Regions from separate parts of the Brevibacillus agri genome, predicted to be linked through region 1. Evidence: a T-box and tRNA genes for the amino acid it is inferred to sense, from the RefSeq annotation. Region 1 holds a T-box; the other holds one or more tRNA genes.
What was found. A T-box is a leader RNA that pairs with one kind of tRNA and senses whether it is charged. The one in region 1 lies ahead of argS (arginine--tRNA ligase), so its partner is inferred to be a tRNA-Arg.

Region 2: it encodes a tRNA-Arg, which carries the amino acid that the T-box ahead of argS (arginine--tRNA ligase) is inferred to sense. The anticodon was not compared.

The regions. Positions count from the first base shown of each region.
Region 1 is NZ_CP026363.1:3,676,082-3,680,289, reverse strand. Features, by position in the region: gene BA6348_RS18085 (erythromycin esterase family protein) at 1-479, opposite strand, end outside; gene argS (arginine--tRNA ligase) at 816-2,531, opposite strand; T-box leader at 2,608-2,868, opposite strand; gene BA6348_RS18070 (hypothetical protein) at 2,912-3,406, opposite strand; gene BA6348_RS18065 (hypothetical protein) at 3,620-3,898, shown strand; gene BA6348_RS18060 (YjcZ family sporulation protein) at 3,895-4,002, opposite strand.
Region 2 is NZ_CP026363.1:499,233-503,440, reverse strand. Features, by position in the region: gene BA6348_RS02710 (ABC transporter ATP-binding protein) at 1-234, shown strand, start outside; gene BA6348_RS02705 (DeoR/GlpR family DNA-binding transcription regulator) at 218-1,018, shown strand; gene BA6348_RS02700 (histidinol phosphate phosphatase domain-containing protein) at 1,012-2,010, shown strand; gene BA6348_RS02695 (hypothetical protein) at 1,991-2,437, opposite strand; tRNA gene BA6348_RS02690 (tRNA-Arg) at 2,449-2,525, shown strand; gene BA6348_RS02685 (hypothetical protein) at 3,155-3,952, shown strand; gene BA6348_RS02680 (hypothetical protein) at 4,092-4,208, shown strand, end outside.

The DNA of each region.
Region 1 (4,208 bases):
AGCGCTTGTTTGTTCTGGTCGTAGCGCTGCATGTCAAAGCCGTAAAAGCGGATGCGGTCGCGGTCAGCGCGCTGTTCGTTGTACGCGCGCATCCAGGACAACAGCGCTGCCATCTCCTCGGTGTTGTAGATCGCAAAGCCGAGCGCTTTTGCCGCCTCTTGCGCTGTCCCGCTTCCGCCGGATATGTAGGCGTCGACCTTCTGGCCGCCGCCGAAGTCGCCTTCGATGGCGAAGGCGCGGTAGCCGTGCTTTTCTACCAGTTGCCGAAACACGTCCAGCTTGAGCGTCGTAAATTGTTTGTTGCCGTGGGTCGCTTCGCCAAAGCCGATAACCGTTTTTTGGGGCAGCTCCATTTTCGATACGGGAACGACATGCTTGTTCATAGACGATGGCAGTGCGCTTGCCGCCTTCGCCTCGAAGGCTGTCAATACGCTCAGCACGAGCAGCAAGCTTGTGGCGAGCAAAAGAAATTTTTTCATCGTTTACCGTCTCGCTTTCTGTGGCAGGTCGCCTGTTTGCGACCAGGTGTGAACAGCGGGATGTGTTTGTTGCCGAGTGGAGCCAAGGCGTTCCTGCGGGGGAGCCGCTATCTTAAGCCGGGGTGTCAAACGGAAGGAATCTGCCCGTTGCCCGTATTTGCCACATCCTTCTTGCTTTCCTCTCCTATTATGGCACAGGCTGGAAAAAAGGGCACGAAACAAATGAGTCAACTACCCGCGAGGCGCTTTTCATCCAAAAGCAAAAGCCGGGGCCACCTTTTGCCAAGGCAGGCTTCCGGCTTTTGGGTCAGATCATGCGTCAAAGAACGGCGCTTCCTACATTTCCTCTGGCGCTGCCAGTCCGAGCAGGCGCAGCCCTTCTTTCAACACGGCCACCACCGCTGCCACGAGCTGGAGGCGGGAAGCTTTCACGTCTTCTTCTTCCGCGAGAATGCGGACGTTGGCGTAGAATTTGTTGAACGACTGCGCGAGGTCGATGACGTACTTGCCGATTTGCGACGGGTCGAAGTTGTCGCTGGCCCGTTCGATCACCTCAGGGAAGCCGTTCAGCAAGGTGATGACCGCCCATGCTTCCTTGCTGTCCAAAGCGCCTGGTACGAGGCTCGCTGTCGTTTGCGGCTGGTAGTTGCCTTTGCGCAGAAGCGAGCAGGCGCGGGCGTGCGTGTATTGCACGTAAGGTCCGGTTTCGCCCTCGAAGGTGAGCATTTCTTCCCAGGAGAAGTTGATGTCGTTCAGGCGGTAGTTTTTCAGGTCGTGGAAAATGACAGCGCCGACCCCAACCTGGCGGGCAACTTCTTCCTTGTTCGCGAGCGTCGGGTTTTTCTCCTCGATCACTTTTTGCACGTCGGCAATCGCTTGTGCCAATACTTCCTCCAGCAAAACGACTTTTCCTTTGCGGGTGGACATTTTCTTGCCGTCCTTGAGCATCATGCCAAACGGGATGTGGTGCATGTCGGCGGACCAGGCGTAGCCCATTTTTTCCAGTACCTTGTACAGTTGCTGGAAGTGGAGACGCTGCTCGTTTCCGACGACGTAGAGCGCTTTGGCGAAGTCGTACGTCTCGTGGCGGTACAGGGCGGCAGCCAGATCGCGCGTCGCGTACAGCGTCGCACCGTCCGATTTTTTAATCAGGCACGGCGGCATGTTGTACTCGTCGAGGTTGACGACCAAGGCGCCGTCCGATTCGGTCAGCAGTCCTTTTTCTTCCAGCAAGGTGACGACGCGATCCATCTTGTCGTTGTAGAAAGCTTCGCCGTGCGTGGAGTCGAAGGAGACGTTCATCAGCTCGTAAATTTTCATGAACTCCTTGAGCGATTCGTCGCGGAACCATTTCCACAGATGCTGTGCTTCTGCGTCGCCGTCCTCCAGCTTTTTGAACCATTCGCGGCCCTGGTCTTCCAGAGTCGGGTCTTTTTCCGCTTCTTCGTGGAAGCGCACGTACAGGCTGAGCAGCTCCTTGATTGGCTCGGCTTTTACTTTTTCCTCGTCTCCCCACAGACGGTAGGCGACGATCAGTTTGCCGAACTGCGTGCCCCAGTCGCCCAAATGGTTGATGCGCACAGGCTGGTAACCGCGTTTTTCCATGATGTTCGCAATCGCGTTTCCGATCACGGTAGAGCGCAGATGGCCCATGGAAAACGGCTTGGCGATGTTCGGCGAGGACAGGTCGATTGGCACTTTGCGGCCCTGGCCTACCTGGCTGCTGCCGTAGGCGCTGCCTTGCTCAAGGATCGTTCCGATCACTTGCGCCGCCACATTTTCCTGATCGAGAAACAGGTTGACGTAAGGGCCGACTGCTTGGGCAGAGCGCAGTGGCGCTCCTTCGATTTTTTCGGCAAGCTCTGTGGCGATCATCGGTGGCGCTTTGCGGAGCGCTTTTGCGAGCTGGAAGCAAGGGAAGGCGATATCTCCCATCGCAGGGTTTGGCGGCGTTTCCAGCATGCCGTAAACTGTTTCTGTTGGGAAGGTGTCCACACCGAGAGAGGTGAGGGCAGCGGCGATTTTTTCCGCGACTTGGTGCTTGTAGCTCATTGTGATTCTCCTTTCAAAATGGGAAAAAGCTTAAGGGACGCAAAAGAAAACAAAAAAACCTCCGCGTCTCCTGGATAAAAGAGACGAGAGGTTGTGCTCCCGCGGTGCCACTCTTGTTGTTTTCGCCTGCATGCGTGCATCAGGCAAAAACCGCTTTGTGCTGCTGTAACGGGCAGGCCCGGCAAAACCCTACGCGATCCGGGCGCGATTTGCTTCGCCGGATGTTCAGGCCGCATCTCCGAGGGGCGCTTCCTCGCGTGGTTCGGCATCGGGCTTCCACCATCCCCGACTCGCTACAGCCTCATTCCAGGAGTACTTTCCTCATCAACGATTCGCTTGTTTCTCTAGCATTATAGCCGTTTTTGGTGCCAGGATGCAACTTACTCTTCGGCTTTTTTCAAAATCTTGTCGAGCTCGGCGAAATATTGCTTCGTCAGCTTTTCTTTTTCTTCCGCGCTCATAGTTTCCGCGTTCATCCACTGCTGCTTGTAAAGCTCCAGTTGCTCCACCATCGCCAGCTCGGCCGCCGCCTCCTCGTCCAGATCGTAGTTCTCGGATGGATCAAACGGAATGAGCCGATTGTCGTTGCCGCTGCGCAGGTAGGGGGAGCGCCAGTTTTCCGGGAAGCGGTACGGCTGCTCGCCGAACATCAGTCCCAGGACGTCATCGGAGTCAATCGGCAGGAAGTGATCGTAGTTGTCCCTGCGGCCCCCTTCCGACAGGTTGATATGGGACAAAAAGTAGCGCAAATAATGTTCTCCTGTTTCGGTATGCTTTACGATGGAGTAGCTTTCAAATTCGGAGCTTTCCAGTTCTTTTATCGTTTCTATACAGGACAGAAATTCGTCCTTTTCACGCGCGAGCAGAGCGTCCATTGTCGATCGTTCCTTTCATCGGTTTGGGTAGCCTCATGATAGCAAAAGCGTTTCGCTCTGACAATGAAGGCAGAGCGGTCAAGTGCCATCCTGTTGAAAAAAGTTAACTAACGATGCTTCTCACAAAAAGCCCGTAGCTGGATCAATGGCGGCGAGAAGGCAACGGTCGCGCCTGCGGCAGCAGAAAAAGTCGCGCAAGCCTTTTGGAAAACGATGGTGGGGGAAGAAGCCGACGTTTACGAGCGCCAGGCGACAGAGGTTTATGCGGATGAGCATTGGCGCAACAGAACGTGGATGAACGTCAGCGACCAGCGGATGGAAAACGGCAAGCCTGTCCCGTATGACGTCCTGACCGTCCAGGTGGACAAGCGTGAGCGCGTCGCCTTTTACGGCAGGCGGTCTGGCTGCGATCGCACTGTCCATGACATGAAAAAAGAGGCTATCCCTTCAAGCCAAGGCAAGGGGGATAGCCTCTTCCTGTCATTTACTTAGCAGTCGTCGTTCGAACACCCGACAATGACCAGCAGGATAAACAGTACGAGCACCAATGCGAAGCTGTCTCCAAAGATGCCGTGTCCGCAGTAAGATGTACTCACGTTTGTTCCCCCTCCTTTCCGTTATGCTACAGTCTATACACGAACGCACAGATTGGCGTGGGCGAATGCCCGGTATGCGCAAAAATGGGCGCAGAAGAGCGGGAAGAGTGTAAAGAATAGACAAATTCTCAATTGACGAAGACTTTTCGCGGTGTTAAGATACTTTCAAACATCAAACCTGAAAGCAAAAAATGAATAGCATAGTA
Region 2 (4,208 bases), 2.2 Mb from region 1:
CGTCCGGAGACGTTTCGCGAACAGCGGATGGCTGCGGAGGACATCCGCTTGACCGGAAATATTGCCCATGTAACCATGCTCGGCAACGTTACCCGTTACGAGCTGAACATTGGCGAAGTTCCCGTGCTGGTGGACTCCCTGCACCTGTCCTATGAGCCGGAGCAGGCAGGCGCAACCAAAACATTGTACTTATGTCCCAAGGATGTGATTCCGCTTTATGACACTATTGCCTGAAGAACGACAGCAAGTGATTTTGGACGAACTGAACCGCCACGGTAAAATTCAGGTGATGAATCTGGCCAAAAGCCTGGCAGTGACGCCGGAGACTATTCGGCGCGATCTGGACCAACTGGAACAGCAGCGCATGCTAAAGCGAGTGTACGGAGGAGCCATCCCTTATCATTTGGCGAATCGGGAGCCGCACTTTGAAAAGAAACAGGCGATTCAACAGGCGGCGAAAACGAAAATCGGGCAAATCGCGGCTGAGCTTTTATCTGACGGAGACACGATCGCGCTCGACGTCGGGACGACGACACTGGAGCTGGCGCGTGCGATCAAGGGTCTAAACCAGTTGACGATTGTCACCAATTCGCTGCCTGCTGCTTCTTTGTTAAACGAGCTGTTGGAAGCGAACCAATTCAACGGGCAGGTAATTATGCTGGGCGGCCTGACCCATCCCGCGCAACAATCCGTCGCCGGGGCGTTTACGTGCGAGCTGCTCTCGCGCTTTCATTTTGACAAAGCGTTTATTTCCTGCGGAGGAATGACGGCTGACGGCTTTACCGACTACGACATGGAAGAAACGTTGTGCTCCACCATGATGGTGCAACGCGCCGAGCAAGTCTACGTATTGGGGGACGCCTCCAAGATCGGCCAAACGCAATTTTTCCGCATTTGCGGCTGGGCGGATGTCAGCGCGGTCGTCTGTGACCAGCCGATGCCGGATGAATGGCTCTCGTCGGGCATGCAAACCACATGGATAAGCGAACATCCGCGAAGGAGAGACTTCCCATGCTGATCGACTACCATCTTCATCTGGAAGAAGGGCCTTATTCGTTGCGTTGGCTCGAGCGTACCAATGCGGCTCTCGACTACTTTTACCCGTTGACTGAACCTCGACATACCCGCGCCTGGCTGCAGGACAGTCTGGCGCGATTAAATAACCGTTTGTCTCTGGGCGCATACGATCCGTCCTGGCTCGATCTGTATTTGCGGGAGGCGCTGCACAAAGGCTTGAAGGAAGTGGGGATTGTCGATCATTTATACCGCTTTCGCGAAGCCCGTCCGTACTTTGAGCAGTTTATGGAGCTTGGCGACACTGATTTGGGCCGTTTGCAGCGCACCTGGCTCAATCAAGTGTGTACCGAGAGCCTCGGCGACTTTTGCGCCGCCATCGAGGCAGCAAAGCCGCGCTGGGCGGCAAGCGGCGTGGAGCTGCGGCTGGGGATCGAAGCGGATTACTTCGTCGGCGGGGAAGCGGAATTGCAGTGCTTGCTGACAGGCGCTTCGTGGGATTATGTAATCGGCTCTGTCCACTTTTTGCACGGATGGGGCTTCGACAATCCCGAGACGCGCCATCTGTTTGAGCAGCATGACCTGAAGCAGCTATACGCGGACTTTTTCCACACGGTCGAATGCATGGTCAAAAGCGGGCTGTTCGACTTTGTCGCCCATCTGGACAATCTGAAAGTGTTCTCCTATCGCCCTGCGGAGTCGGAGCTTGTTTCGTATTACCACAGGATCGCCGCCGCTTTGAAAGAAACGGATACGGCGACGGAGATCAACGCGGGGCTGTATTACCGCTATCCCGTACAGGAGATGTGCCCCAGCCCGGCTTTTCTGGACGTTCTCGTGGCGCATGGCGTTCCGCTGACGCTCTCGTCGGATGCGCATTTTCCCGACGATATCGGGAGGTATGTGGCGGCGAATTTGGAGACGATTCGTGCGCTTGGGGTGGCGGAGGTTGCTACTTTTTCTGGTCGTCAACGGGTTATGAAGGCGATTCGGTAGAGCCGGTTAGCCGGTTGTAGGTGCTGGGTGGAGCGGGGGCCTGGCTGTTGCTGTGATTGTTTGGCCAGATTGGATTGGCGGTTTGTGTGGGCTGGATAGGGGAAGTAGTTTGATTTGGGCAGGTGTATTTTTTGATGCCAAAAGCCTTGGGATTCGGGGATTCCAAGGTTTTTGGCGTTGGCGGTGATTTCGCTTTTGGAACCTTCCCGTGATCTGGCGCCCAACCAAGTACAATTGCTATGCGCATGGCGATAAATCGTAACCGGGAAGGTGTTGGTAGCGCCTTGATGTTTTTGGTTGTGGTGGCGTGTGGTGTAATCGTGTTGCAGTAGGCTGCGAAGATGGCCGCTGGATTTGCCAAAAAGTAGTCGGGTGCATATAATAAGAAGGTGGGTGAAGCGTCAGCCGAATGCTTTTGCCACGCCACTAACGATATATGTCCCCGTAGCTCAGCAGGATAGAGCAACGGTTTCCTAAACTGTAGGTCGGAGGTTCGAATCCTCTCGGGGACGCCATACATGAAAAAGCCTTGAGCTATCAAGGCTTTTTTCTATTTTTATGGGGCGATTGAAAATCAGCAGTTTATGTTTTGAAATGAGGTTTACTGTGGTTTCAATCGGCATGAAACTGTTGGTGTAATTGTCCAACGAGGTGTCGAATTTATCATTTGGAGGAGAAATGATGATTAGAGTAGTTACCTGTACGGGGATTTGAAAACGATAATATTGTTCCGTCAATGCTAAGTCTAGAGGATCGTATAGTTTTTCTGGTGCGCAAAAACATTGGACATGAAGAAATGTACTTCGATAAGCTTGTGAAATACAATGTACTTTCAAATGAGTTTGACGAGTGGTTTTTTACGAAGCCAGTTGGTGTTGCAAGTAATCATTAGTGGAACTCATTTTATGTACTATGCCTCAACAGAATGGGACCATAATGATGTATGCATAGTGATATTAATAAAGTGATATTAATAATTTGTGAATAACATTTGGAAAAATCAATTTTCTGCAAGTATAGTCGTTTATCCAACACTAACGAGATTTTATATAAGTTTATTATTATATAATTTTATTGCTTCACAAAATACAATATGTTATATTTTGCCTTGTAAAAAATTACATTTTTAGAAGGGTTGTACAAAATGAAAAAATTCCTTTCTGCATTCCTTGCTTTTTCTATGCTTGCGCTTGCTGTCACACCAGTTTCAGCAAGCAAAAGTCAAACAGCAATAACAAGCGAAACACAAGTTCAGGCCGAAGCGTACAAGGGTGTCAAGCACTTGAACGAAGAGTCCGACGAGTCTTTAATTAAGTTGAACGAAAGAACAGAAGATATTGGCGTAAATCAATCTGAAAGTAAAAACGAACTAAGAAGAGGAGGAGTCATAAGCACAGTTGCTAGGATTATCCTGTATTCAAAACGTATAAAATTCATATTAAAAAATGGAGATGAACTTTTCTTTGACCAAGAAGATCCAGATAAAGCGGGTGAGGCTCTAAAAGAGTACTATCTGGACAATGGCACTTTTGATAGAGGAGACATTCGTGATCGAGGAGAAGGATTACCAAAATCTTCGGCTATCATTAGGTTTTATGATTTACCGAATAGTTCAGAACAAGTGTACTTAGCCTATGGGGACGTAACTATGGGAATGCTGCACATTGTTACGAGACACTTCCCAGAGTACTGGTCGACATTTAGTACATATCAAAAGGCAAAAAATTCATTTTTTAATCCGGGTACTGAATTCTCTTACGTTGAAGATGTTATTGAAAGCGTGATTGATTATTCGTTTAACGGGAAGGAAATGGCGAAAAACATCAATAACAAAAAAGTAATCCCATATGATGGATATCATAAAGGCAAGGTATACAGAGTCATCATGTCAGGTGAGCGTGTGGTTTCTGTATTCCCTATTAGTTATAATCAAGCGGAATAGATAACAAATCCCAACGAAAAGAAAGCCTTTATCTAGAATGGATAAGGCTTCTTTCTCACATTTCACGAAAAATATCGCGAAAATACCGTACTATAGTGTGGAATATAACGAAAAATAAGATAAGGGAGTTCCTATGAATATGATTGATATGAAGCTATACATTACTCTCCCCTCAGATAACATCGATTTTCGCTGTATCGAAAAAGTTCTTATCCCTATTCAAAACAAAACTGAAATTCAGAGAGCTATTGATCCA